DNA from 3 places in the Streptomyces sp. 3N207 genome. Region 2 is predicted to be linked to each of the others. Evidence: riboswitches for the same ligand, from Rfam matches in the RefSeq annotation. Region 2 holds a riboswitch; each other region holds the start of a gene.

Region 1 (9,488 bases), on a different contig from region 2:
AGGCTTACGCTGGGTGGTGAGGGGACGGTGATCTCATGTCCACAGGCTTGGCAGACAACATCAGGAAGTACCGCCGCGCAACGGGACTGAGTCAGGAACAACTCGCCCATGAGGCAGGGCTGTCTGTGGGCGTCGTTCGCAAGTTGGAGCAGGGCGGAGACGCCCGGGTTGAGACGTTGCATTCTCTCGCCCGCGCGCTGGGCGTATCCACGTCCGCTCTCTTCGCAACGGAAGCGCCGAAGTCTGTACTCGGCCTGCAAGATGAGGCAAACCGCCGCTATCTCGCTGAGCTACGAAAAGCTCTGATGCCTGCTGTCGGCCTGGCCGCGCCGCTGGCTGAGCCCGCCGAAGATGCGGAGCTGTCAGCCGTTCACAGGGGGATTCGTGAGGGGCACGCTCTCTACTGGGCTGACCAGTATGGAGCTGTGGCAAAACTACTTCCGGCGCTTCTGCGAAGTTCCGATGCGGCGATTTCCTCTCTGGAAGGAGAGGAACAACAGCGGGCTGTGATCGCCCGTTGTCACGCCCTCCTGCTGACGGGGAAATACCTCACTCAAGTGCGGCAGTACGACATGGCGTATTACGCACTCAGTGAAGCGATTCGGCTTGCTCGGGAGACTGGCCAAATTCTCACTGCGGCCACCGGTGTTGTGGGACTGTGCTGGCTGCTGCTGAGGCAAGATCGGTTTGATGAAAGCGAAGAGCTCGCCGCTCTGACAGTCGAGGAGATCGAACCGCGAGTGTCAGAGGCTTCGTCTGCGCAATTGGCAGTGTGGGGCGAGCTCTGGCTGCGAGTGGCGGCGGCGTCCGTACGGAACAACCGGCCCGACGTGGCACGGGAAGCACGGCGTATGGCGGCTACGGCAGCTAGTGCGCTAAGTACCGAGGACTCGACCTTTCCGGACCACTGGGGCGGCTTCGGCCCTGTGACGGTCGAAGTAAAGGCAGTAGAGGACCTCTCCCTCGTAGGCGACTCACACGGGGTGCTCCGGCGCGCTGACGACGGCCTGCTGGGTGCGAAGGCAGTGCGCAACATCGGCAAGCCGACTGCACCGAATTGGGGCCGCCATCGGCTGGACGTTGCACGAGCCCACCTCGATCTCGGCTCGCATCAAGACGCCATGGACGAGTTGCTGCAACTACGTCAGACATCGGGGGCGTGGCTAGCGCACCAACCGATGGCTCGATACGTCATGTCGGACCTTCTCAAGACCCGTAAGCGGACTCTCACACAAGATATGCGGAGCATGGCCACTTATCTGGGAGTCACGGAGTAGCTACCACGGAGCATAGTATTTAGCGGTCTAAGTACACGGAACTACCGTGCTGTGTACGTCGCTTGAACGCCTACATCCCTTTTACGCTCCTTCCACCTAAGAACTGGAAGGGGGCTTCAGTGGAGCGTAGAACGGAAGACGAACGGCAGCGGCACCGAGGCCGGGCGGACGTACCAACGGACTCTCCGCTCCGTCTACTACCGTGGGATGAAGACGGAAAACCGTGCTATTTAAGCTCGGACGGTGACGGCATCCTTTCTCGTGTGGCTGACGACATAGAGGCCGTGCAGCTCGACATGGCGCGAGAAGTCGTCAAGGCAGCTCTTCCAATTCTGCACAATCCTCTGTCGCCGCACGGTGAGATCCGGTATGCCGGTCTCCGGCTCTCGGAATGCCTTGTCGATGCGATCAGGGTCGCGGAAAGTCGAGGCGGGCGCATTCCCGGGCTTCTCGAAGGGCAGCCCGGAGATGACGGCGAGACGAACTAGTCCTTCCCCGGAAGGTGATCAACCGGAAGACATAGCTGGTCGTAGTGAGACGGGAAGCGTCTGCATCTTGTGTAGCCCTGCCCGGCAAGGGAAAGGCAACTGCCGGCGAGGCTCCCTGGAAGCGGCGTGGTGTATCGCAGGTGGCCACATCCTCAAGCGGCGTCATGGAGCATTGGGTTGCCAGTGTCTCTGAAGACTGACAACCCCAGGAGGACCCTATGGCCAAGACCACCGGTGCCGAGGATGCGTTGCTCGGGCTGTTGAGGGAGTACGACCGGGGGGTGCTTGCCACGTTGCGGCGGGATGGGAGGCCGCAGTTGTCGAACGTCAACCACACGTTTGACCCGGGCAAGCGGCTGGTGCGTATCTCCATCACTGCGAATCGTGCCAAGTCGCGGAATCTGGCGCGTGATCCGCGGGCCAGTTATCACGTGACGAGCAGCGACGGGTGGGCGTGGACGGTGGTGGACGGGACGGCCGAGCTGACGCCTGTCGCGCGGGATCCGCACGATGCGACCGTCGAGGAGCTGATCGAGGTCTACCGGGCCATCCGGGGCGAGCATCCGGACTGGGACGAGTACCGGGCGGCCATGGTGGCGGAGCAGCGGCAGGTGGTGCGGCTCGGCGTCACGCATGTGTCCGGGCAGCAACCCGGATGACGCGCTGACGCCGAGCCGCAGGGCCACGACCACGGCCACGGCCACGCCGAACCCGCCCGACGAGGGCTACGCCGAGCCGCACGGCCGGCCAGCCACTCCGAGCCGCCCGGCCACGGCCACTCCGAGCCGCCCGGCCACGGCTACGCCGAGGCGTCCGTCAGAAGGCGGAGTTCGTCGTTGGTGAGGCGGAGGTCGGCGAGGGCCAGCAGGGCGGGGAGCTGTTCCACCGTGCGGGCGCTGGCGATGGGAGCGGTGATGGTCGGCTGGGCGGCGAGCCAGGCGAGGGCGACGGTGGCCTCGGAGACCTGGTGGGCGTTGGCCACAGTGGTCAGCGCGGCGAGGACGCGCTGGCCGCGCTCGGTGGCGAGGTACTGGGCCGCCTTGCCGGTACGTGCCCCCTCGGGCGCGGTCTCGCCCGGCCGGTACTTGCCGGTCAGGAAGCCGGACGCCAGCGCGTAGTACGGCAGCACGGCGAGGGATTCACGCCGGGCGAGTTCGGCCGGCTCTCCCTCGTATGTGTCGCGTGAGACGAGGTTGTAGTGCGGCTGGAGCGCCACGTACCGGGCGAGGCCCTCCCGGTCGCTGAACGCGAGCGACTCGGCGAGGCGGGACGGCGAGATGTTCGACGCGGCGATCTCGCGGACCTTGCCCTCCCTGACGAGGTCGTCGAGGGCGCCGATGATGTCGGAGACCTCGACCGACTCGTCGTCGAAGTGCGTGTAGTACAGGTCGATGCGGTCCGTCCGCAGGCGGCGCAGCGAGTCCTCGCAGGCGGCCTTGATGGTGGCCGGGGAGAGGCCCATGTGGTCGGGGTGGCGGGCGACCTTGGTGGCGATGACGACGTTGTCACGTACGGACGAGCCGCGAGCGGCGAGCCATTCGCCGATGACGGTCTCTGACTCGCCGCCCTTGTTGCCCTCGACCCAGGCCGAGTACGCGTCGGCCGTGTCGATGGCGTTGCCTCCGCCGTCGGTGTACGCGTCGAGGACGGCGAAGGACGTGGGTGTGTCGGCCGTCCAGCCGAAGACGTTGCCGCCGAGCACGAGCGGCGAGACGGACAGCTGACCGATCTTGTTGTCGGCATTCATCTGCATGCCGCGACCGTAACTCGGGGGCGGGCGGTGGCGCATGACCTCACTCGCCGGGCCGCCCCGTCAGCGCCGTCAGCCCTCTCGCCAGGCCGCCTTCCCCCAGCATCCCCGTCAGCCCTCTCGCCGGCCCTACCGCCTGCCGTCGACCCACAGCCCGTCAGCCGCGTCGGCGCTGCCGGTCTCCCGGGCCGGGACCGGGTCTCAGACGTCGACGCCCTTGGCGCGGAGCCACGGCAGCGGGTCCACCGGGTCGCCGCCGTCGGGGCGGACCTCGACGTGCAGGTGCGGTCCCGAGGAGTTGCCGGTGGAGCCGACGCGGCCGATGACATCGCCCGTGCCGACCTTGTCGCCCGCCGACTTGGTCATGGACGAGAGGTGGCAGAACGAGAGTTCGGTTCCGTCCTCCAGTTGCAGCACGATGCGGTAGCCGTACGAACCGGCCCAGCCCGCTTCCTTGACGGTGCCGCTGTGGATGGCCTTGACGGGCGTGCCGTTGGGGGCTGCGAAGTCCTGGCCGGTGTGGTCGTTCTGCCACATGCCGCCGGCCTGGCCGAACCCGGCGGTGAGCTGGTAGGAGGCCAGCGGCGCGGTGTAGCTGCGGGCGAGCTTGGCGCGGCGTTCGGCCTCTGCCTTGCGCTTCCGCTCGGCCTCCGCCTTGCGCTTCTCCTCGGCGGCCTCGCGCGCGCGTTCGGCCTTGGCCTGCTTCTCGGCTGCTGCGGCCCGCTTCGCGGCTTCTTCCGCTGCCGCGTTCGCCGCCTGCCTGGCGGCCTCCTCGCGGGCTTCCGCGTCCTCCGCCGAGCGGTGCTGTTCGGCCTGCGCGAGGATGCGGGCGCGCAGTGCCTCGCCGGCGTTGGTGCCGGCCGCCGCGTCCCCCTTGCCCGTACCGGAGACGTCCGCACCGGCTGCGCCGTCCGGGTCGGCGGATCCGGCTGAGTCGGCGGAGTCGTCCGAGCCGTCCGAGAGGAGGGAGCCGATGCCGGGCAGGTCCTCGGCGTCGGGCAGGTGGTCGGGGAGGTCCCGTACGGTGTCGGCCGCGGTGTCCAGGTCCGGTACGGATATCGCGCCGGGGTCCTTGTCCTGGGCGGTCGCCATGCCGCCGGCGCCGACCGCCGCGATCATGCCGACGCCGAGTACGGCACCGCCGCGCGCCACGCCGCCGGCACGCTGTTTGGCGACCCGGTGCTTGCCGCGGGGCGGGCGGGTGGACTCCTCGGTGGGGTTCCACTCGTCCCACGGTTCGGCACCGGACGGCTCGCTGGGGACACCGTAGGGAACGGAGGAGCCGGCCTGGTCGGCGTGCGGGTCGTAGGCGACGGTCTGGGGCGCATGACCGGTAAAGCCCTGGGTTCTGGACGCCACGGGGGCGCTCTCCTTTCCTTCCTCTCGCCTACCGGGTTAGCTGACGGGTTCGGAGCAGGAAGGTCTCCTACGGGCGTCCTCTCGCGAGGGCGTCCGATTCACCCCGTCCTCCTCGTCTGGCTGACGAGAAGGGGTGGTTCCCCGGTTCCCACGGTGCGGTCCAGTCAGTTGGGCGCTGCTGGTGCCCCGTATGCGGGATTCGGCGATGGCGCACGGTGCCGTCTTCCGTGACGACAGTGACGACCGTGCTGCGTTATCGGACGGTAATAGAACAGGGGCCGTGATTCCAAGCTGTTCCCCGTAATTGGTGGCTGAGCTCAGGAGCGGCTGTGCGACTCGTGGGCGACGGCGAGCAGCGCCATGTCGTCCACCGACCGGCCACCGGTGTGCGCCGCGACATCGATCAGGACCGCTTCCAAGAGCTCCTCTGGGTGGGCGAAATAGCTGCGGGCGAGTCGTTCGGCCGGGTCGTAGAAGACACCGTCGGAGTTGCGTGCCTCTGACAGACCATCGGTGTAGAGGAGCAACCGGGCTCCCGGCGGGAAGGGAACCTCCTCCTCGTGGTCCGGCCATCCGCCCAGGTCGGACATGCCGAACGGAAGCGCCGGCAGGTGTGGCTCCAGAAGGGACGCCCTGCCGCGGTGGAGAAGGACCGGTGCGGGGTGGCCCCGGTTGACGATCCGCACAACTGTGGGGCTGTCGCTGTCGGCGCTGCCGTCCCCGGCGCGTTGCGGCGGACTCTTGCCGGGGGCGGAGGCGTGGGCAGCGGGGTTCTCGGGGGCAGAGGCGTGGGAAGGCGGGTCCTCGCGGGCAGAGGCGTGGGAAGGCGGGTTCGGGACCTCCACCAGCACCGCCGTGCTGAAGCCCTCCAGCTGTGCCGTGCCGAGTTGCCGCCGTCCCTCCCGGTCGAGGGCCCGGTCGAGGCGGGCCGCAACGCCGGAGAGTGATTCCTCCTGCTCGGCGGCCTCACGGAACGTCCCGACGAGGAGTACGACGGCCGACACCGCGTCGAGCCCCTTGCCGCGTACGTCGCCGAGCAGCAGCCGTACGCCGTGCGGGGTCTCCTCCGCGGCGTAGAAGTCACCGCCGATCCGGGCTTCGGCCTGCGCGGCACGGTAGCGGGCAGCCACCGCCAGGCCGCCGATCCGGGACGGCGGGGTGGGCAGCACGGCGAGCTGCACCGCCTCGGCGATACCGCGCGCCGAGGCCAGCCGGCTGCCGCTGCGGAGCAGCACATAGTTGACGCCCACGGCGAGGGCGGAGACCGTCAGGCTGGTGACGGCTCTGGCTTCGGCCTCGATGGCGCTGCCGGTGTCGTGGAAGACGGCGAACAGGATGGTCGCGGCGGAGGAGACGATTCCGGTGACCACCGTGCCCCGGAGGGACAGGAAGGCCGCGGCGGCCAGCGGGGCGGCGGCGAACGGCGCCGATACGGTCACGTCCCGGGGCGTCGCCATCTCCAGGACGACGCCCAGGACGAAGAGCACGGCGGGAAGCTGCCGCGCCAGGCTCCACAGCCGTCCCACGTCGTCCTCGTACCCGTTCGCCGACTTCGTCCCGGCCTCCCTCTCCCGCACGGTCCCAATCTGACCTGAGAGCGGGCTCCGGGCCAGTCGGGAGCGTTCGGAGGGGTACGGGGTACGGGCCACTGGCCGCGGGCGCGGATGGAGGGCGGTGGTGGGCGTACGGAGCGGATACGGGCAGCAGGCGGTCGTCATCACATACGGGACCGCACCGCCTGCGGGCCTGCGCCGATCGGGGCCAGGGGGAGGGGGGAGGGGAAGGGGTGGTGGGGGAATCGGGCCGGGGCTCAGCCGCCGGTGCCGGGGGCCAGCGGGCCGATCTTGGGAACGGATGCCTTGCCGGTGTTGGTGACCGGTCCGCCGGACCAGGGCGTCCGGAGAGAGGCCCGTTCGTCGGGCGGGGTGATCCGCACGCCGCTCGGCGTGACCGTGGTGACGTTCGTCACCTCCGGGTTGGTGTACGAGAGCGGCGCCCAGGCGCTCTTGCCCGGCGCAAGCGTGACGGTCCGGATCTGACCAGCCGTCCGGTGGGGGTCGAAGGACACCTGCTCGCCGCTGCTGTTGACGAAGGCGAGCCCGGGATAGCCGCGTACGGTGCACGTGCTGTCCGACCGGTTGGTCAGGACCAGGGCGAAGTTCTCCTGCCCGGCGCCCGGGTGGTTCGGGCCGAACGACGCCTTCAGGTCGGCCGTGTGGCACCGCGAGCCGGAACCGGAACCCGGTCCCGACCCGCTGCTGCCGGTGTCCGAGCCGCCTCCGCTGGACGAGGAGCCCGCCGAGGAGTCCCCACCGTCCGAACCGGAAGAGTCCGAGCCGCCCGTACCGCCGCTCTGCGAGCCGTTCCCGCCGGTTCCGTTCTCACCGCTGCTGCCGTCCTTGCCGCCGCTCTTGGAGCCACCGTCGGAGTTGCCTGCGGCGGGCGCGGGCTCGCCGTCGACCTTGTCCGGGGACGCCTCCGGGTCCTTGTTGCAGCCGATCAGCAGTGCGCCCGCCGCCAGCACCGCTGTTGTGGCGGCCGCGATGCGGGCCACCCGGCGACGGGGGCGGTACGGGGTGGCCGGGCGGCCGGTCGCGGGGGCCTCGGTGTCGTACAGGGCCTGTGAGAGGTGGGGGGTTGTCGTCGGGTCCTGACGCTTCGTCATGGCTGCCGTCCCTGGTCGTCCTGTCTGCGGTCGTCCGGCCTCCCGGCGGCTCGCGCGCTGGCTCGTCCTCGTCTCCAGCCTGCCCTCGGGCATCTGCGCCGTACACAGCCTTCGATGGGCGACTTCCCGGGAAAGTTCCCGGCCTCCCGGGAGTTTTTCCACAGCGCATCGAGGCGGCGAATTCTGCGCCGTGGCGGGCGGTTCGGAGGGGACGTGAGGGACGGGACAGGACGTGTGGGAGGGGGCCGGGCAGCGGTTTCCCGACGGCGGACAGTGGACGACGGATTCCGGGCGCCGGGGTCGTACGCCGGGCTCGTACGCGGAGGCCCAGGGCTCGTACGCGGGGGCCCGGGCTCCGGGGCCCGGGCTCCGAGGGCCGGGCTCCGAGGGCCGGGCTCCGAGGGCCGGGCTCCGAGGGCCGGGCTCCGAGGGCCGGGCTCCGGGGGCCGGGCTCCAGAACTAGGGCGTGCTGACGCGCAGGCTCTTCAGCACCTGGTCCGTTCGGTTCCCACAGTCCTCGCTGCAGCGGATCTGCACATACACCGAGGGCTTGCCCTTCTGCTGAGAGGTCAGGCCGATCTCTTGCAGCGAGAGACCGGGGCGGTCGCAGGCCGACCAGGTACGGATCCGCCCCTGCCATTCCCCGCCCTTGAAGTTGCGGCCACCTGTGTAGTGACAGCCCTGGTGCTTGAGTCCGGTCACCTTGTCGGGCAGTGGCGGCAGACCACCGGGGGTGCCCTGGGGGTTGGGCGTAGCTCGGGGGGTGGGTGCGGGCGAGGGGCTCTTGGTGGCCCCGTCCTTGTCCGGTGTGTAACCGAGCCCCACGAAGACCCCGCTCGTCGACGAGGTGAGGTCCTGCCAACGGCCCACGTCCTCCGCCACGAGCAGCCCGGGAGCGTGCTTGGCCGGCAGCCCCAGCGAAGAGGGGTTCCAGCCCGAGTCGGTCACCTCCTGCGCCCACACTCCCGGCACCTGCACACTGACCTGCCCGCTCGCGTCGTGCACCCGCACCGTGGAAGGCTCCCGCGTACGGTCCGGCAGCAGTACCGCACTGGCAACTCCCACCCCGGCCAACACCACCACGGCGGACCCGATGGCGACGGCACGCCGCCGACGGCGAGCACGCACCGGCCGAGCGGTCCCCCGGGACACCCCGGGCAGCTCGGCGGCGGCCGACTCGGGCGCGGGCGCCTGCGGAGCGGAGGCACCGAGGAGAGAGTTCTCGGACGCAGGGCTCCCGAGGACGGGCCCCTCGGGGGTGGGCCCCTCTGGCGTGGGCCCCTCCGGGGTGGAACTCCCGGCTGCGGAGGGCCCGGCCGTGGAGGGCCCATCCGCGGAGGTCCCGGTCACAGAGGTCTCGGACGAGGGCGGCTCCGTCGCGGCCGTCGGCGACTGACCGGGCACCTGGGACGCCGGTCGTAGGGCCAGGAAGGACAGTTGGGCCGCGGACGGTGCGAGGCTGTCACGTCCGTCCGCGCCTTGGCCCTGCTCCCCCGCCAACCCGCTCAACGGGTCGGACCCGTCCGACCCGCCCGACCCGGCCGCGTCTTGCTGCGGGCCCTCCTTCGGCCCGTCCGGCGCGTTCGGCCCGTCCGCGGGGGCCGCGTTCCGGTCGAGTTCCGTCGCGATCCGGTCAAGTTCGTCCGCGAACGCAGCAGCCGTCGGCCAGCGGCGCTCGCGGTCGGGCTCCATCGCACGCGCGACGGCCTCCGTCACCGCCCACGGCAGCCCCGGACGCAGCTCGTCCAGCGGCATCACCCGCCCCGGGCTCCCCGGCACCGCGCCCGTCACCAGGTGGTAGAACACGGCGCCCAGGCTGTAGATGTCCGCACGCGCGTCGATACCTTCGAACGGTTCGGCCTGCTCAGGCGCCATGTAGCCGACCGATCCGGCGACCACGGTCAGCCCCGACGCGTGTGCGAGGTTCTTGGCCAGGCCGAGGTCGGCGA
Region 2 (9,488 bases):
GCTTCTTCGACCCGGACCTGCGCGCCCGGCTGGAGACCTTCCTGGCCGGCCGTGAACTCTTCCCGCCGGAGCTGCTCACGCTGGCCGACCGCGCCGCAGCGGAGCAGGAGCTGTCCCTGGAGGACGCCGAGCGCTTCCTCCAGCTCGCCGTCGGAGCCTTCGAGCTGTCCGGCGAACCGGTCGACCGGGCCTGGTACGGGACCCTGGAGCGGATCTCCGCGGTCGCCGCGGACATCGGCGGCGTACGCAGCACGCACATCAACCACCTCACTCCGCGCGTCCTGGACATCGACGAGCTCTACCGCCGGATGACCGAGCGCGGCATCGAGATGATCGACACCATCCAGGGCCCGCCGGCCTGGCGGGGGCCGGACGTCCTGCTGCGGCAGACGTCCTTCCGGGCCCTGGCCGAGCCCCGCGCGATGCGCACCCCGGACGGCAGTGTCGTCAGCGGCGCGCTGCGCGTCCGGTTCGGCGAGGTCGAGGCACGCGGCATCGCCCTCACCCGCGAAGGCCGCGCACGGTACGACACGTTGCTCGGCCTCGTCGACCAGCTGAGCGCGCAGGCGCCCGGAGAGGGTCGCGGCGCCGTCGCCCGCAGCGTGTGGGAGGAGCACATGCCCGACACCGAAGAGGAGCTGGCCGTACAGGGGCTGGCGTACTTCACCTACCAGGTGGCTGCCGACCGGCCCCGCCACGGCAACCCTCCGCCGGCCGATATCGGCGAACTGCTGCGGCGGGGGTGGGTGCGGGCCGAGCCCGTCGTCTACGAAGACTTCCTGCCCCGCTCGGCCGCCGGCATCTTCCAGTCCAACCTCAGCTCGGAGGGCACCCGCGACAACGCGCAGGAGGGTGCGGCCTACGACGCCGAGTGGCTCTCCGGCGCCGTCGGACGCGAGGTGCTCGATCCCTTCGCGCTCTACGAACAGCAGCAAAGCCGCTCCCTCACCCAGGTCGCGCGCGCACTGGAACTCGACGGCGCCCTCGCCTGATCCCGTCCCTCCCACCCCTAAGGATGACCATGACCAGCACCGCCCTGCCCACCACGGACGACCTGCGTACCCGGGCACTCACCAGCCTCGGCAACATCGGCGTCACCGTTCCGGAAGGCAGTGACCTCTCCGCGCGGACCCCCATCACCGGAGAGAACCTCTTCGGGCTGAAGGCCGCCGACGCGGCGGACACCGAAGCCGCCGTCGGCGCAGCGCGCGAGGCGTTCCTCACCTGGCGCACCACGCCCGCGCCGCGCCGCGGAGAGCTCGTGCGCCGGCTGGGCGAGCTGCTGCGTGAGCACAAGAGCGACCTTGCCGATCTCGTCACCATCGAGGCGGGCAAGATCCGCTCGGAAGCCTTGGGCGAAATTCAGGAAATGATCGACATCTGCGACTTCGCCGTCGGACTGTCCCGCCAGCTGTACGGCCGCACCATCGCCTCGGAACGCCCAGGTCACCGCCTTGCGGAGACGTGGCATCCGCTCGGTGTGGTGGGCGTCGTCTCCGCCTTCAACTTTCCCGCGGCCGTCTGGTCGTGGAACACCGCCGTCGCGCTTGCCTGCGGCGACACGGTCGTCTGGAAGCCCTCGGAGCTCACTCCGCTGATCTCGCTGGCCTGCGACCATCTGCTGGCCCGCGCCGCGGACGAGGTCGGGGCGCCCCGCGATGTCCACCGGCTGCTGCTCGGCGATCGTGTCGTGGGTGAGCAGTTGGTGGACGACCCCCGCGTCGCCCTGGTCAGCGCCACCGGCTCGACCCGGATGGGCCGGGAAGTCGGTCCCCGCGTCGCGGCCCGCTTCGGCCGCAGCCTGCTGGAACTGGGCGGCAACAACGCCGCGATCGTCGCCCCTTCGGCCGACCTCGACCTCGCTGTCCAGGGCATCGTCTTCGCCGCGGCGGGCACCGCGGGTCAGCGCTGCACGACGCTGCGCCGCCTGATCGTCCACCGTGATATCGCGGAGACGCTGGTCGAGCGGCTGACCAGCGCCTACCGCAAGCTGCCGGTCGGCGACCCGTTCGACGAGAACACCCTGGTCGGCCCGCTCGTCTCCACCGCGGCCCTCGACGCGATGAACAGCGCACTGACCCGGGTCCAGGCCCAAGGCGGCAAGATCCTGGCGGGCGGCAACCGGCGGCTGTCCGAAACCGCTCCGAAGGCCGCCTACACCGAGCCGGTCCTCGTCCGCGTCGACGAGCAGAACGATGTCGTACGGGAAGAGACCTTCGCCCCCATCCTCTACGTACTCACCTACGACACCCTCGACGAGGCGATCGCGCTGCACAATGACGTCCCGCAGGGGCTGTCGTCCAGCATCTTCACCCGTGACCAGCAGGAGGCCGAGATCTTCCTCTCGGCCGCGGGCTCCGACTGCGGCATTGCCAACGTCAACATCGGCACCTCCGGTGCGGAGATCGGCGGGGCGTTCGGCGGGGAGAAGGAGACCGGCGGCGGACGCGAGTCCGGCTCCGACGCCTGGAAGTCCTATATGCGCTCGGCCACCAACACGATCAACTACTCCAGCGAGCTCTCCCTCGCCCAGAACGTCAGCTTCCTCTGAACGGACGCCGGGCGCACGGAAGAACGCACCGAAGACGCACCGAACAACGCCCGGGAGCCCGCGCCACCTTGCCGGTGGTTGCGGGCTCCCGGGCGTTCCCGGTGAGGTGGTGGCGCGTATGCCGAACAATCCACCGCCTTTACCGGTTCTCGGCACGTAATGTCCGGATATAGACGACTTACCGCTCCCACGTGGGCACTTCATAGTCGCTGTGTCAAGAAACACATCACCGCTTCGAGTGCGCGCGCAAGATCTTCTGTCGGGTCGTCAAGAGACTCTCCACGGCGAGCTTTTCGAAAATCCCGCCGGTTCGCCGCTTTACGCTCAGAAAATGATCCACAGCATAGCGTTGAATAATTCAGAGATCATTCTCCGCGGATACCCGGCATTTGAATCCGGCATCTTGCTCCCAACAATCCGGTGTGTTTCTGTGTCTTCGCTCCGGCCTCCGTAAACGGCCGGAGTTCCCGCTGCCGGGGCGCCGAATCCTGCCGCCCGGTGAGGGATATTCGCACCAGACCACGCCGGCAGGAGCGGGGGACCCAAGTAAGCGCCGTGCCGCATCCAGCGGCCCGGCTAGGGGTGAAGTCATGCCCGTTGCGCCTCGCGCACGGGTTATGGCCGGGCAACTCCAGCCCGAATCCGACAGCTCACCTCGCAGGCGCTAGGAGAGGACACCCCCATGTCACGTGGCCGTCATGCCCGTAAATCGCGCAATGCCCGCCGCTTTTCCCGGCTTTCGCTTGCCCTCGTCGCCGGCGGTGCGGGAATCGCCGCTCCCCTGCTGACCGCAGGTAGCGCGCACGCCGCCCCCGCGCCGGCCAAGGTGCAGGACCAGAAGCAGGCCACTTCCGCCAAGGCCGCCGCCCCGAAGGCGAAGACCGAGGAGAAGGCCGACTCCTACACCGTCGTCACCGGCGACACGCTGTACCGGATCGCCGTGGATCACGACATCAAGGGCGGCTGGTCCACCCTCTACAAGGCCAACAAGCAGACTGTCGGCAGCGACCCGGACCTGATCCGTCCCGGCCAGAAGCTGACCCTGGACGCCACCCCGGCGCCCGCCGAGCGGAGCAGCAAGCCCCAGCGGGCCGACCGCAGCACCGCCGAGCGGACCACCAGCGTGCACAAGACCCAGTCGACCAACCTGGACGGCTGGATCAAGGAGGCGCTGACCATCATGAAGCAGCACGGCATCCCGGGCAGCTACGAGGGCATCCACCGCAACATCATCCGGGAGTCCGGTGGCAACCCCAACGCCATCAACAACTGGGACATCAACGCCCAGAACGGCACCCCGTCCATCGGTCTGCTCCAGGTGATCAAGCCGACCTTCGACTCCTTCCACGTCAAGGGCACCGTCTACGACCAGCGCGACCCGGTCGCCAACATCGTCGCGGCGTGCAACTACGCCGCCAACCGCTACGGTTCGATCGACAACGTCAACGGCCCGTACTGAGCCGACGACCCGCAACGCGGCGGCTGCCCCTCACCATGCCGGTGACGGGGCAGCCGCCGCGTTCTGGGCACTCCGGGCACCCGCGGCCCGGCCCGTCGGCAACCCGTGGCCCGGCCCCGTCGGCCAGCCGCATTCCGGCCGGTCGGCCGCCCGTGGGCGTAACCGGCTGGCGACGGGCGTAACCGAGGACCAGCGGCGGGCGTAACCGAGGAGGACCTTGGCGTCTCCCTTGTGGAACCCGGTCGTGTAGTCGGTGTCCGCGCCCGCGCCGCAGGCCCGCATCTTGTGGTGGTAGCGACGATCTCCGCAACTCAGAGTGTGCAAAGACCTACTCTCCGTTCGAAATCTGTCGAGCGGAGCGCCCGATTCACCCGAACGCGGCACCCCCGTGGCAGGGGTACGTCCCGGTGGGCACCGTCTGTCCATGGATGACTCGAAAAATCTCGTAAGCGTCATAACTCCCGCCTACAATGCGCTCCCCTATCTCAAGCGCTGTATCGCCTCGGTCACACACCAGTCTCTCGACCCCGGTCGGATAGAGATGATCGTCGTGAACGACGGTTCCACGGACGGCACCACAGCCGAACTGGATCTCTTGGCCGAACAGCACCCGCGGCTGCTGCGGGTGCTCCATCAGGAGAATTCCGGCGGTCCCTCCGGCCCCCGCAATCGCGCCCTGGACCTGGCGAGCGGGCGGTATGTGTTCTTCCTCGACGCGGACGACTATCTGGCACCCGAGGCGCTGCAGCGGCTCACCACCACCGCCGAGGAGAACAGGGCCGATGTCGTACTCGGCAAGATGGCCTCGGTGGGACGCGGGGTGCCGCGCTCGATGTTCCGGGCCAACCAGCCCGACGCCGACCTGTTCACCTCACGGGTCTACTGGGCGCTCTCCGTTCAGAAGCTCTTCCGCAGAGAGCTGCTCGACCGGTTGCATCTTCGCTTCGACACCAGTCTGCGGATCGGCGAGGACCAGCCCTTCACGGCGCTCGCCTACTTGCGCGCACGCCGCATTTCCGTGGTCGCGGATTACGACTGCTACTACCTCGTGCGCCGCCCCGACGGCCAGCATCTGACCCTCACCAACAAGACCGAGCCGGTCCTCGACTCGCTCCACCGGGTGTGTGAGCTGCTGCGGACCGAGCTGGAGCCGGGACCGCGACGCGATGCCCTGCTGGAGCGGCACTTCCAGGTGGAGTTGAAGGGCGCCTTTCGATTCCTCGGCAATGAGACGGAATCCACGGTCCAGCAGCGCGAGTTCAGCCGCATGCAGAAACTCGTCACCGATCACGACTCGGACTCCTTCTGGCCCCGGCTCTCCCCGGTCCAGCGCCTGCGCTGTCATCTCACCCAGCACGGCGATCTGGAAGAGCTCCTGGACCACACTCACCGGGCCGACAGCCATATGCCGTTCCGCATTCATATCTCCCAGGGGCGGGCGCTGGCCCACTATCCCGTGGAACGTGAAGCCTGTGCCACAAGCCCCGCCGCATGCTTCGACGTAACGGAGCATCTCGCCGTCATCCACTACCTGTCCTCGATTTCCTTCACCGGCACCCGACTCCGGCTGCGCGGTCATGCGGGATTGAGCGAGGCCCAGCACATCGGCGGGAGGACCGTAGAGGTTTTTCTGGAGCACCGCGGAAAGGACAGCAGGACCCACCACGCCGATATCCGCGTCGAAGGGGATTCCTTCGAAGCCGACTTCGATCTCCTCGGCGGCGACGGGACCGACGAACCACTGGCCGACGGTTTCTGGGATCTGTATCTGCGCTACACCGTGAACGGGCTCGCCAAAACCGTACGGCTGGGCAATCAACGCGACCCCGACGCCGGTGAGTGCCCGGTCAGCTGCCTGTCCGACGACGGTACGGGCGGCATACGGACGGCCAGGCTCTACTCCACCGCCTTCGGCAATCTCACCGTGCGCCTCCAGCATGGCTCAGCGGCCCAACTCGGCGAAGAACTCCGCCTCGAACCGGAAACGGCTGCTTGGCGCGGCCCGGCCCTGCACATACACGGGACGACGAACCTCATCGCTCCGCCACCGGGAACCGCCGTCGTACGTCTGGAAACCGCCGATGCCACGTGCGACTTTCCCGTGGTCCTCCAGGACGACGGCCGGTTCTCGGCAGAACTGCCCCTCGACTCCCTGCCCCCGGGCCGGTGGACAGCAACACTCCTGATAGCCGCCGCCAATTGGCGCCGCGCCCTTCCCCTGGAGGACTCGGTCGTACCGCCCGGTGGGACACGCTGGCGACGCGGCCTGATGCAGATGTACGCCAAGCCCGAGTCCGGCCCCCCGCTCCTCCTCCACGTGGACCGGGTACGCCTCACCCGCGGCCTGCGCCGTAGACTCTTCCGACGGAAAGCCTGATGCCCGCCGCCGTCCGTGACGAGGGTCCAGCCGGACGGCAGGGACGCCCACGCATGGAACGGGGCCCGGCCCAGCTTCGCCGCGTGTGCCAGTACGTAGGTGTGCGCCGCCCGGCGCACCATCAGTTCCTTCAGCCGGGTCCGGCGCAGATCGGCCTCGCAGATCCCGTCCTCCGCGGTGACGCCGTCGGCGGACAGGAAGACCCGGTCGAACGTCATCCGCTCCAGCGCCGCCTCGGTCAGCGGGCCCACGAACGCCTGGCTGACCTGTCGCAGCGTCCCGCCCAGGCACTCCACATGGACGCTCTCGACATCGGCCGGCTCGTGCAGCGCCGTCAGTCCGGTGGTGGCCAAGCAGCAGCAGGACCTGGCCCGCCGCGGCACCCGGGCGCCTCCGCCCTTCCCTGTGCCCGGGGCAGTCAGTCAGCCGCCTGGTGGGAGGGACGCTCGGCTTTTGCGGTGGCGGCCCAGGAGGAGAGCAGGCGCAGCCCTTCCTCGGAGGCCGAGCCGGGTTCCGCGGTGTAGATGGTGAGCGTGAGGCCGGGTTCGGCGGCCATCTCCAGGCCCTCGTAGGCGAGGGTGAGGTCGCCGACGGCGTGGTGGTGGAAACGCTTGGTGCCGGTGCCGTGGTGGCGGACGTTGTGGGCGCCCCAGCGGGTGCGGAAGTCGTCGCTGCGGGTGGACAGCTCGCCGACGAGGTCGTGGAGTTCCTTGTCGTGAGGGTTGCGGCCGGCTTCGGTGCGCAGGATGGCCACGGCGATGTCGGCGGCCAGATCCCAGTCGGGGTAGAAGCGGCGCGAGGCGGGGTCGAGGAACTGGAACCGGGCCAGGTTGGCCTGGTTGCCGACCGAGGCGTAGACGTCGTCGTAGAAGGCGCGGGCGAGCTGGTTGGTGGCGAGAAGGTCCATGCGGCCGTTGCGGACGAAGGCCGGGCCGACGGTGACGGCGTCCAGCACCCATTGCAGGCTCCGGTGCGCGGTCCAGGTCCGGGTGGTGCGGCGGCGGGGCCGGGTGAGGGCGTCGGAGCCGTCGGCGGCCTGCGCCAGGTTCATGAGGTGAGCGCGTTCGGCGTCGTCGAGCTGGAGGGCGCGGGCGACGGCTTCGAGGACGGCCGGGGAGGCTCCGGCGAGGTTGCCGCGCTCGAGCTTGGCGTAGTACTCCACGCTCACATCGGCGAGCGCGGCGACCTCGCTGCGGCGCAGGCCGGGCACCCGTCGGCGGCTGCCGGAGGGCAGGCCCGCCTGCTCGGGGCTGATCTTCGCCCGCCGCGAGGTGAGGAACTCGCGGACCTCTGCCTGGTTGTCCACGCCTTCGACGGTACGTCCTGCCCGGCGTCCATAGGGATGTACTGGCAGTACACCCCTTGATGGTGTCTCGCTGCACTCGCGAAGTGCGGGTTACCTGGCTGACGTGGTGCTTTCCGCCCGCCCCGGCACGACGGGCGTGCACCCCGCCCTGCACACGGCGACGGTCCCGGATCCGGCGGCCGCACGCCTCGGCACGCAAAGGAACCCCACTCATGCGCGGCGCAGTGATCCACGCTCCCGGCGACGTCCGGTTCGAGACCGTGGACGACCCCAAGATTCTTCACCCGACCGACGCGGTCATCCGGACGGCCGTGACATGCGTGTGCGGCTCGGACCTGTGGCCCTACCGCGGCGCTGAGCCGATCGGCGACCCGCATCCGATGGGGCACGAGTACGTCGGCTTCGTCGAGGAGGTCGGCTCCGAGGTGACCTCGGTGCGGCCGGGACAGTTCGTCGTCGGCTCCTTCGCCACCTCCGACAACACCTGCGCGAACTGCCGCAACGGTTTCCAGTCGAACTGCCTGCACCGCGAGTTCATGTCGACCTGCCAGGCCGAGTACGTGCGCATACCCAACGCCCAGGGCACCCTGGTCGCCACCGAGGAGGTTCCGGGCGAGGAGTTCTGGCCGGGGCTGCTGGCCGTGTCCGACGTCATGGGCACGGGCTGGTGGGCCGCCGATGCCGCCGAGGTGCAGCCCGGCTCGACCGCCGTGGTCGTCGGCGACGGCGCGGTCGGCCTGTGCGCCGTGATCGCGGCCAAGGAGATGGGCGCGGAGCGGATCATCACCATGTCCCGGCACGAACCCCGCCAGAAACTCGCCAGGGAGTTCGGCGCCACCGACATCGTCACTGAACGCGGCGAGGAAGGCGTCGAGCAGATCAAGGAGCTGACCGGCGGGATCGGCGCCGACAGCGTGCTGGAGTGCGTCGGCACCGCCGAAGCGATGCAGCAGGCGCTGCGGTCGGCGAGGCCCGGCGGGAACGTCGGCTTCGTCGGCGTCCCCCACGAAGTCGCGATCGACGGACAGGAGCTGTTCTTCTCCCACGTCGGCCTGCGCGGCGGCCCCGCCCCCGTACGCCGCTACCTGCCCGACCTCATCGACCGTGTGCTCGCGCGCCGGATCGATCCGGGCAAGGTCTTCGACCTCAGCCTGCCCCTGGACCAGGTCGCCGAGGGCTACAAGGCGATGGACGAGCGCCGCGCCATCAAGACCCTCCTCAAGCCCTGACCGCCCACCGCCCGAAGGAGCGATCATGCAGATCACCCGCAGTTCGATCGACACCGCCAAGGGCCCGGCCGACTGGTTCACCGGCGACGTCTACATCGACGCCGTCGCCGCCGCACCGGCCCCGTCCCGGGTCACCGCATCCCTGGTGCATTTCATGCCCGGCGCCCGCACCCACTGGCACCGCCACCGCCCTCATCCTGGACGACCCGCCGGCCTTCTCCGTCAAGGGCCCGGTGACCTGTGTGAACGCTGTCCTGCCCGGGATGCGGGAGCTGGGCCGGGGCACGCTGCTGTTCGTCAACGGCGGCAGCGCCGTTCGCCCCCACCCCGAGCGGGCCGGCACCTCGATCGCGTTCGCCGCCGAGAGCGCCTACGCGGCGATGCTCCACGACGCGCTCGCGCCGGAGGACATCCACGTCGCACAGCTCATCGTTCCCGGTGCGATCCGCCCGGACTCTCAGCACTCCAGCCCCGACGCGCCGGCCGAACGGCTGTACGCCATCCATGCCGAGCGCGGCGCCTTCCGGTACTACGCCGAGCCCATGCCCACCTGATCACTCCGGGAC
Region 3 (9,488 bases), on a different contig from region 2:
CCTGGCCGACGATCTTGCCGCCGGTCGGCAGATCGGGGCCCGGAATGAAACCCATCAGGGTCTCCAGGTCCGCGCCCGGGTGCTTGATCAGATGCCGGGCCGCCGAGATGACCTCTGTCAGGTTGTGCGGCGGCATGTTGGTGGCCATGCCGACCGCGATCCCCGAGGAGCCGTTCACCAGCAGGTTGGGATAGGCGGCGGGCAGCGTGACGGGCTCTTGCTCGCTGCCGTCGTAGTTGGCGCCGAAATCGACGGTCTCCTCGTCGATCGACTCGACCATCAGCCCGGCGGCCGGCGCCGAACGGCACTCCGTGTAGCGCATTGCCGCGGGCGGGTCGTCGTTGCCCAGCGAACCGAAGTTGCCGTGCCCGTCCACCAGCGGCAGCCGCATGGAGAAGTCCTGCGCCATGCGCACCAGGGCGTCATAGATGGGGGAGTCACCGTGCGGGTGGAGCTTTCCCATCACCTCGCCCACCACGCGGGCGCACTTCACGTACGACCTGTCGGGGCGCAGGCCCATCTCGTGCATCTGGTACAGGATCCGGCGCTGCACGGGTTTCATCCCGTCGCGGGCGTCGGGGAGCGCGCGCGAGTAGATGACCGAATACGCATACTCCAGATAGGAGCCCTGCATCTCGTCGACGACGTCGATGTCGACGATGCGCTCCTCGAAGTCCTCTCCCGGCTCCGGTGCCGGTGTACGGCTTTTACTGCGGCGGGCCATCGCGGCTGCGGCTCCTTCGCTGCTTCGTGCTGTCGCTCTTGCGCTCTCGGGTCGTGCTCTTGGACCGACGTGCTTCCGGTCGCCCGGGACCGATCGTGCTTCCGGTCTCCTGGACCGAATCGTGCTCGGTCGTGCTCTCGGTCGACCATTGTGGACCGCCCCACTGACAGGGCGGTCGCTCGGTAGACCGTACGGGAACTTCGCACCTTGTCGGCGTGGTTGCATACAGTGACAGGGCCGCCGGTCGCGTGAGGCGCCAGGCGGTCGGCAGTTCCCGGCGCCCGGCCGGGATATCCCCGCAAGCGAAGGGACTCCACGCCCATGGGTCACACGGCCACGCCCCCGCCGGCCACCGGTGGGCTGACAGCGACGGAGCACCGGCTGGCCAACGGCCTGCGGGTGGTGCTCTCCGAGGATCATCTGACCCCCGTCGCCGCTGTCTGCCTCTGGTACGACGTCGGTTCCCGCCACGAGGCCAAGGGCCGCACCGGCCTGGCCCATCTCTTCGAGCACCTGATGTTCCAGGGCTCGGCCCAGGTGAAGGGCAACGGGCACTTCGAGCTGGTGCAGGGCGCGGGCGGTTCGCTGAACGGCACCACCAGCTTCGAGCGCACCAATTACTTCGAGACGATGCCGGCCCACGAGCTGGAGCTCGCTCTGTGGCTGGAGGCAGACCGCATGGGCTCGCTGCTGGCCGCGCTGGACGAGGAGTCCATGGAGAACCAGCGCGACGTGGTCAAGAACGAGCGTCGCCAGCGCTACGACAACGTGCCGTACGGCACCGCGTTCGAGCGGATGACCGCCATGATCTTCCCCGAGGGCCACCCTTACCACCACACTCCGATCGGCTCGATGGAAGACCTGGACGCGGCCTCCCTCCAGGACGCGCAGGAGTTCTTCCGTACGTACTACGCGCCCAACAACGCCGTGCTGTCCGTCGTCGGGGACATCGACCCGGAGCAGACGCTCGCCTGGATCGAGAAGTACTTCGGCTCCATCCCGGGCCACGACGGCAAGCGCCCCCCGCGGGACGGCGTGCTGCCCGAGCTGATGGGTGAGGAGAAGCGCGAGGTCGTCGAGGAGGACGTGCCCTCCCGCGCGCTGATGAACGGCTACCGGCTGCCGCACGACGGCACCCGCGAGGCGGACGCCGCCGATCTGGCGCTGACCGCGCTCGGCGGCGGCGAGTCCTCCCGCCTCTACACCCGGCTGGTGCGGCACGACCGCACGGCGGTGGCGGCCGGTTTCGGACTGCTCCGGCTGGCGGGCGCGCCCTCGCTGGGCTGGCTGGACATCAAGGCGTCCAGCGGCGCGGAGATCGCCGACATCCAGGCCGCGGTCGACGAGGAGCTGCGCCGCTTCGCGGAGGAGGGGCCCGGCGAGGAGGAGATGGAGCGCGCCCAGGCCCAGTTGGAGCGCGAGTGGCTGGACCGGCTGGCCACGGTCGGTGGCCGCGCCGACGAACTGTGCAGGTACGCGGTGCTCTTCGGTGACCCGCAGCTCGCGCTGACCGCGGTCCGGCGGGTGCTGGAGGTGACCCGCGAGGAGGTGCGGGAGGTGGCGGCCCAGCGGCTGCGCTCCGACAACCGCGCCGTGCTCGTATACGAACCGCTGGCGGACGAGGAAGCACCGGCGAACGAGGACGAGGAGGCCGGCCAGTGAGCGAGACACCGGCGAGCACGAGCCAGCGCACCGCGGGAGCGGCGAGCACGAGCCCCGCGGGAATCGCGGAGACAGCAGGCAAGAGCATGGAGTTCCACTCCCAGCCGCCCAGCGGCACCCCGAAACCGTGGGCCTTCCCCACCCCCGAGCGCGGCAAGCTGCCCAACGGGCTGACGGTGCTGCGCTGCCACCGCCCGGGTCAGGAGGTCGTCGCCGTAGAGGTGAACCTGAAGGCGCCGCTGGACGCGGAGCCGGAGGGGCTGGACGGGGTCGCCACCATCATGGCCCGCGCGCTGAGTGAGGGCACGGACAAGCACACCGCCGAGGAGTTCGCCGCCGAGCTGGAGCGGTGCGGCGCCACGCTCGACTCGAACGCCGACCACCCCGGTGTGCGGGTCTCGCTGGAGGTGCCCGTATCCCGGCTGCCCAAGGCGCTGGGGCTGCTCGCCGACGCGCTGCGCGCCCCCGCCTTCCCGGACAGCGAGGTCGAACGGCTCGTCGCCAACCGGCTGGACGAGATCCCGCACGAGCTGGCCAACCCGGCCCGTCGCGCCGGCAAGGAGCTCTCCCGCGAGCTGTTCCCCGCCTCATCGCGGATGTCGCGCCCCAGGCAGGGCACCGAGGAGACGGTGCGGGGCATCGACGCGGCGGCGGTACGCGCCTTCTACGAGGCATATGTGCACCCCGCCACCGCCACCGTCGTCGTGGTCGGCGATCTGGAGGGAGTCGACCTCGAGGCGGCGCTCACCGAGAGCCTCGGCAGCTGGACGGGAGCCGCGGCGGTGCCGCGTCCGATGCCGCCGATCACCGCGGACGACAGCGGCCGGGTCGTCATCGTGGACCGGCCCGGAGCGGTGCAGACGCAGCTGCTGATCGGCCGCGTCGGCCCTGACCGGCACGACCGCGTGTGGCCCGCGCAGCTGTTGGGCGTCTACTGCCTGGGCGGCACGCTCACCTCCCGGCTGGACCGCGTGCTGCGTGAGGAGAAGGGCTACACCTACGGCGTGCGCGCCTTCGGTCAGGTGCTGCGTTCCGCCAAGGACGGCAGCGGTGCCGCACTGCTGGCCATCAGCGGTTCGGTGGCCACCGATGTGACAGGGCCCGCGCTGGACGACCTGTGGCAGGTGCTGCGGAAGCTGGCGGCCGAGGGACTGACCGACGAGGAACGGGACATCGCGGTACGGAACCTGGTCGGCGTCGCGCCGCTGCGCTACGAGACGGCCGCGGCCGTCGCAGGGACGCTGGCCGACCAGGTCGAGCAGTATCTGCCGGACGACTATCAGGCCCGGCTCTACGCCCAACTCGCCGAGACGGGCACGGTGGAGGCCACGGCGGCGGCGGTGAGCGCGCTGCCCGCCGACCGGCTGGTGACGGTGCTCGTCGGCGACGCCTCGCAGATCGCCGATCCGGTACGGGAGTTGGGGATCGGCGACGTCAAGGTGGTCTCCGGCTCCTGAGCCCGCGGGCGGAGGCGGGAACGTCGGTCAGAAGTGGGGCCCGGGAGGAGGAATCGCTCCTTCCGGGCCCTTCTCAATGTCCGATTCTGTCGCGGTTGCTGATGAGTTGGAGTGTGGCGTACGTGACAAACCCAGGGATTCGTTTGCCGCCCGGAGTTGGGCCCGATTAGCGTCGGTGCCGCTGTTCGTCAGAAGTGACCGCACCCGCGGCCGACGGACAGCGATCGCCGAATCCCCGAGGCGCACCGGCCGAGGGGGACCGGGGACCCAGGTCCCATTGGGGTGAATCGGACGGCCTCGCAAGAGGCGGCCCGTAGGAGACCTTCCTGCTCCGAACCCGTCAGCTAACCCGGTAGGCGAGAAGGAAGGAAAGGAGTGCGCCTCCGTATGGCGTTCACCCGTGCCACTGGTAAGCACAGGCGTCCGAGCAAGGCCCGTCGGGCCGCAGGGGGAGCGGCAGGCATAGCCGGTCTCGCCACCGTGGGCGTCGTCGGGTCCATCGCCACCCCCGCGTTCGCCGCGAGCGGCGGACAGAACAACGCACCCGTCCAGCCCGACGCCAAGGTGAGCGAGGTCGTCGGCGGCCCGATCTCCGAGACGCTGGACCAGCAGGCATACGAGCAGGCCCTCCAGGCGGAGCAGGCCAAGGCCGAGACCGACGCCAAGGAGGAAGCCGCCAAGGCGAAGGCGGACGCCAAGCGGAAGGCCGACGAGGCCAAGCGCAAGGCGGCTGCCGAGAAGGCGGAGAAGGAGCGCGAGGCGAAGGAGAAGGCCGCCCGCGAGGCCAAGCGGGCGAAGCTCAACGCCTACGTGATGCCCGTGAAGGGTTCCTACGTCTCCACCGGTTACAAGCAGGGCGGCGGCATGTGGTCGTCCGGCAGCCACACCGGCATCGACTTCCACGCGGGCATGAACACCCCGGTCCACTCCGTGGCCGCGGGCGAGGTCGTGGAGGCCGGCAACGGCGGGGCCTACGGCAACAACATCGTCGTCAAGCACAAGGACGGCACGTACACGCAGTACGGCCACCTCAACTCGCTCAGCGTCTCGGTCGGCCAGCAGGTCAAGGCGGACCAGCAGATCGGTCTCTCCGGCTCCACCGGCAACTCCTCCGGCCCTCACCTGCACTTCGAGGCCCGCACCTCCCCCGAGTACGGCTCGGACATCGACCCGGTCGCCTACCTCCGCGAGCACGGCGTGAAGCTCTGACCGGACGTTGCGGCTTCGGCCGTCGCGGCGGATATTGACGAGGGGGCGCTGCACCTGGCGGTGCAGCGCCCCCTCGTGCTCCCCGGACGTGCCCCTCACGTCCGGTTGCCCGCATCCGCGACGGCACAAGCCCTCACGCTCGGTCAGACCGTTTCAGGCAGCTCCTCCAGCCCCTCGGCGACCAGCTTCGCGAGCCGGTCGAGGGCCTCCTCCGCACCGTCCGCCTCGGAGGCGAGGACGATCTCCTCGCCTCCCTCCGCACCCAGGCCGAGCACACCGAGCATGGAGGCCGCGTTGACGGGGTTGCCCTCGCCCTTCCGGACGGTGACCGGGACCCCGGCTGCCGAGGCGGCACGGACGAAGATGGAGGCGGGGCGGGCGTGCAGCCCCTCGGCCCAGCCGACGGTGACACGGCGCTCAACCATGGTGTTGCCCTTCGTTCGTCAAGCTTGTCTAGACCAGTTTTCCACGATTGCCGAGGTGCTCCGTGAGCCGGCGGGTGCGGGCCAGGAAGCGGCGGCGCTCATGCCAGCGACGATACGACGCATCCCGTACCCCTGAGCACGCACCCTCCCTCCGCCGTACGCTGGCCCCATGCCGAGCCCCGAGGAGCGCGCCTACCCCGCCCACTGGGAAGCGGACATCGTGCTGCGCGACGGCGGTACGGCCCGGGTCCGGCCGATCACTCCGGACGACGCGGAGCGGCTGGTCAGCTTCTACGAGCAGGTCTCCGACGAGTCGAAGTACTACCGCTTCTTCGCGCCCTACCCCCGGCTGTCCGACCGCGATGTGCGCCGCTTCACGCACCACGACTACGTCGACCGCGTCGGCCTGGCGGCGACCATCGGCGGTGAGTTCATCGCGACCGTCCGCTACGACCGCATCGACCACCTCGGCCGCCCCGCCGGCGAGCCCGCGGATCAGGCCGAGGTCGCCTTCCTGGTCCGCGACGACCAGCAGGGCAGGGGAGTGGCCTCCGCGCTCCTCGAACACATCGGTGCCGTCGCCCGGGAGCGCGGCATCCGCCGCTTCGCCGCCGAGGTGCTGCCCGCCAACACCAAGATGATCAAGGTGTTCACGGATGCCGGATACTCCCAGAAGCGCAGCTTCGAGGAAGGCTCCGTCCACCTCACCTTCGACCTGGAGCCCACCGAGCGCTCCCTGGCCGTCATGCGGGCCCGCGAACAGCGCGCCGAGGGCCGCTCCGTCGCCCGGCTGCTGGCCCCCGGCTCCATCGCCGTCATCGGCGCCAGCCGTACCCCCGGCGGAGCGGGGCGTGCCGTGCTGGGCAGCCTGCGTGCCGGAGGCTTCGCCGGGCGGCTGTACGCGGTCAACCACGCGCTGGCCCCGGAGGCGTCCCCGACACTGGCCGGGGTGCCCGGCCACCGGTCGGTGCGGGAGATCCCCGAACATGTCGACCTGGCCGTGCTCGCCGTCCCCGCCGACCAGCTGCACACCGTCGTCGGCGAATGCGGCGAGGCGGCCGTGCAAGGGCTGGTCGTCCTCTCCGAAGGGGTCGGCCGGGACGAGCAGCGCGAACTGGTCCGGCTCGCCCGCTCCTACGGCATGCGGCTGATCGGCCCCGGAGCCCTCGGCCTGATCAACACCGGCGAGGACGTACGGCTCAACGCCACCCCCTCCCTGCGGATGCCCGCGCGTGGCAGGATCGGCGTCTTCACCCAGTCCGGCGCCATCGGTATCGCACTGCTCGACGGGCTGGACCGGCGCGGCAGCGGGCCCTCCTCCTTCGTCTCCGCGGGCAACCGGGCCGACGTCTCCGGGAACGATCTCCTCCAGCACTGGGACGAGGACGCGGCGACCGACGTCGTACTCATGTACCTGGAATCCATCGGTAACCCGCGCAAGTTCACCCGGCTCGCCCGGCGCACCGCGGCCCGCAAACCGGTCGTCGTCGTCAAAGGTGCCCGGCAGCGCGGCAGTGCGCCCCCGCCGGGCCACGCGGCGCCGGCAGCCCGCACCCCCGACGCCACCGTCTACGCGCTGCTGCGCCAGGCGGGCGTCCTGATGGTCGACACCTTCACCGAGCTGCTGGACACCGGCGTACTCCTCGCCGAGCAGCCGCCGCCCACGGGCCCGCACGTCGCCATCCTCGGCAACACCGAAGCGATGAGCCTGCTGACCTACGACGCCTGCCTCACCGACGGGCTGCGCCCCCGCCCCGTCGTGGCGCTGCCCAGCTCGGCCGGCCCCGGCGACTTCGGCAGGGCGCTGCGCGAGGCGCTCGGCGAAGCGGCCACCGACGCGGTACTGGTCACCGTCATCCCTGCCGTCCCCGCCGAGCTGCCCGGCGGCACCGGCACGGCCAGGCCGGAGTCCCCACCCGACGGCCATGTCGAGGCCCTGGCCGACGCGCTGCGGGAAGCCGTCGAGGCCGTCGCCGCGACCGAGGGTGCCCCCTGCAAGCCGGTGGCGGTCGTCCACCTGGCGATGGAGGGCCTGCAGAAGGCGCTCGCCAGGCGCGGGCTGCCCTCCTACCCGACGCCCGAGCGGGCCGCCCGTGCCCTGGCCGAGGCAGTGCGCTACTCCCGGTGGCGCGCGGAAGCCGGCGACCCGGGCAAGGTCCCCGACCTGGAGGTCGACGAGTCCGCCGCCGCCCAGCTGCTGGCCCGCGCGACCCCTGCGGCATCCGAGCGCGGCCGTGCCCTCACGGACGAGGAAGCGGCCCGGCTGCTGCACAGCTACGGCATCGCCGTCCAGCCCACGCTCCCCGCGCCGGACGCCGACACGGCCGTCGAGGCGGCCCGCGCCCTGGGCTTCCCCGTCGCGCTCAAGACCACGGCGCCCCATCTGCGGCACCGTGCCGACCTCGGCGGGGTACGGCTGGACATCGCGGGCGAGGCAGGGCTGCGCCGCGCCTACGGGGAGCTGATCCAGGCGCTCGGCGCACCCGAGGAGCTGCGCCCTGTCGTGCAGGCGATGGCACCGCGGGGCGTGGGCACCGTGGTGCGGGGCACGCTCGACCCGGCCATCGGCGCCGTGCTGTCCTTCGGTCTCGCGGGCCCGCCCTCCGAGCTGCTGGGCGATACGGCACACCGGCTGGTGCCGGTCACCGACAAGGAGGCCGCCGGGCTGGTCCGGGCGATCCGCTCGGCGCCGCTGCTGTTCGGCTGGCGCGGGGCCGAGCCCTCGGACGCCGCCGCGCTGGAGGAGGTGCTGCTGCGGGTCTCGCTGCTGATGGACGATCATCCGCAGGTCGTCGCCGTCGAACTCGACCCGGTCGTGGTGGCACCCCGGGGTGTGACTGTGCTGAGCGCTTCCGTCCGCGTCGCCGAGCTCGGAACCCGTCCCGACCTGGGCGCCCGTCGCCTCCCGGCGTACTGACGGCGCACCGGGGGCGTACGGTGGGGAGCGGGCCGGGGCCGCGCCGCCGAACGGCCCTTAGGATGGCTGTCATGGCGAAGACCGGTACGACGACGCAGGGTCTGCGTGAGGCGATCGAGCGCAGCGGCTACTACCCGGCCCTCGTAGCCGAGGCTGTCGAGGCAGCGGTGGGTGGCGAGCCAGTGGCTTCGTACCTCGTGCATCAGGAGACGACGTTCGACTCCAACGAGGTGCGCCGCCACGTCACGGTCCTGGTGCTCACCCGCACCCGCTTCCTCGTCAGCCACACCGACGAGCAGGCTGCGGACGGCACCTCGCCCTCTCCGTACGCCACCACCTCCACCGAGTCCGTGAAGCTGGAGCGGATCTCCTCCGTCGTGCTCTCCCGGGTGGTGGCCAACCCCGAGTCCTACACCCCCGGCACCCTGCCCCGCGAGGTCGTCCTCACCATCGGCTGGGGCGCCGTCTCCCGCCTCGACATGGAGCCCGCCACCTGCGGCGACCCCAACTGCGAGGCCGACCACGGCTACACGGGTTCCGCCACCGCCGACGATCTCTCGCTGCGGGTCAGCGAGGCCGGTGACGGCCCGGACACCGTCCGTCAGACCCTCGCCTTCGCGCAGGCACTGTCCGAGGCCACCGCCGGAGCCACCCGGGTCGGACCCCCGCAGTGACCGCTGAGAACATCCCGCACCCGCTTCCGACGGCCCCGCACGCCCTGCACGACGGCGCCTTCCTGGACGCACCGCTCGACCCGCGCACCGCACCCGTCCCGCGCTACGGCTCCGGCTCGCTGGCCGACCTGCTGCCCTCCCTCGCCGCCGGACTCGGTGTCCCCGGCATGACGGCCGGGCTGCCTCTTCCGCCCGCCGACCGCGTCTGCGTCTTCCTGGTGGACGGTATGGGCTGGGAAGCACTCAAGGCGCACCCCGACGAAGCACCGTTCCTCACCTCGCTGCTGCCGAGCTCCACCGCCGGCACCGGTGAGCCGCTCACTTCCGGTTTCCCCTCCACCACGGCCACCTCGCTGGCCTCCGTCGGCACCGGCCGGGTACCGGGCGAACACGGACTGCCCGGCTACACCGCGCTGGACC

The links. Region 2 has a riboswitch for cyclic di-AMP ahead of ACTWP9_RS10605 (transglycosylase SLT domain-containing protein). Riboswitches for the same ligand answer to the same signal wherever they lie in the genome.
Region 1: it holds a riboswitch for cyclic di-AMP, as region 2 does, so the genes downstream of both, ACTWP9_RS29035 (M23 family metallopeptidase) here and ACTWP9_RS10605 (transglycosylase SLT domain-containing protein) in region 2, are expected to answer to the same signal.
Region 3: it holds a riboswitch for cyclic di-AMP, as region 2 does, so the genes downstream of both, ACTWP9_RS08210 (M23 family metallopeptidase) here and ACTWP9_RS10605 (transglycosylase SLT domain-containing protein) in region 2, are expected to answer to the same signal.

Annotation. Positions count from the first base shown of each region.
Region 1 covers NZ_JBQQBV010000023.1:84,581-94,068, reverse strand. The annotation lists gene ACTWP9_RS29055 (helix-turn-helix domain-containing protein) at 36-1,277, shown strand; gene ACTWP9_RS29050 (hypothetical protein) at 1,541-1,765, shown strand; gene ACTWP9_RS29045 (PPOX class F420-dependent oxidoreductase) at 1,984-2,424, shown strand; gene ACTWP9_RS29040 (aldo/keto reductase) at 2,565-3,512, opposite strand; gene ACTWP9_RS29035 (M23 family metallopeptidase) at 3,717-4,874, opposite strand; cyclic di-AMP (ydaO/yuaA leader) riboswitch at 4,885-5,059, opposite strand; gene ACTWP9_RS29030 (PP2C family protein-serine/threonine phosphatase) at 5,192-6,451, opposite strand; gene ACTWP9_RS29025 (DUF4232 domain-containing protein) at 6,685-7,539, opposite strand; gene ACTWP9_RS29020 (protein kinase domain-containing protein) at 7,999-9,488, opposite strand, start outside.
Region 2 covers NZ_JBQQBV010000005.1:220,011-229,498, reverse strand. The annotation lists gene hglS (2-oxoadipate dioxygenase/decarboxylase) at 1-992, shown strand, start outside; gene amaB (L-piperidine-6-carboxylate dehydrogenase) at 1,022-2,551, shown strand; cyclic di-AMP (ydaO/yuaA leader) riboswitch at 3,054-3,229, shown strand; gene ACTWP9_RS10605 (transglycosylase SLT domain-containing protein) at 3,234-4,010, shown strand; gene ACTWP9_RS10600 (glycosyltransferase) at 4,435-6,387, shown strand; partial or broken gene ACTWP9_RS10595 (DeoR/GlpR family DNA-binding transcription regulator) at 6,411-6,770, opposite strand; gene ACTWP9_RS10590 (helix-turn-helix transcriptional regulator) at 6,806-7,693, opposite strand; gene ACTWP9_RS10585 (zinc-dependent alcohol dehydrogenase family protein) at 7,906-8,922, shown strand; partial or broken gene ACTWP9_RS10580 ((R)-mandelonitrile lyase) at 8,948-9,172, shown strand; partial or broken gene ACTWP9_RS10575 (SDR family NAD(P)-dependent oxidoreductase) at 9,108-9,476, shown strand; gene ACTWP9_RS10570 (hypothetical protein) at 9,477-9,488, opposite strand, start outside.
Region 3 covers NZ_JBQQBV010000004.1:106,737-116,224, forward strand. The annotation lists gene ACTWP9_RS08195 (DNA gyrase/topoisomerase IV subunit A) at 1-724, opposite strand, end outside; gene ACTWP9_RS08200 (M16 family metallopeptidase) at 1,046-2,386, shown strand; gene ACTWP9_RS08205 (M16 family metallopeptidase) at 2,473-3,843, shown strand; cyclic di-AMP (ydaO/yuaA leader) riboswitch at 4,059-4,216, shown strand; gene ACTWP9_RS08210 (M23 family metallopeptidase) at 4,231-5,052, shown strand; gene ACTWP9_RS08215 (HPr family phosphocarrier protein) at 5,196-5,477, opposite strand; gene ACTWP9_RS08220 (bifunctional acetate--CoA ligase family protein/GNAT family N-acetyltransferase) at 5,647-8,394, shown strand; gene ACTWP9_RS08225 (DUF5998 family protein) at 8,466-9,068, shown strand; gene ACTWP9_RS08230 (alkaline phosphatase family protein) at 9,080-9,488, shown strand, end outside.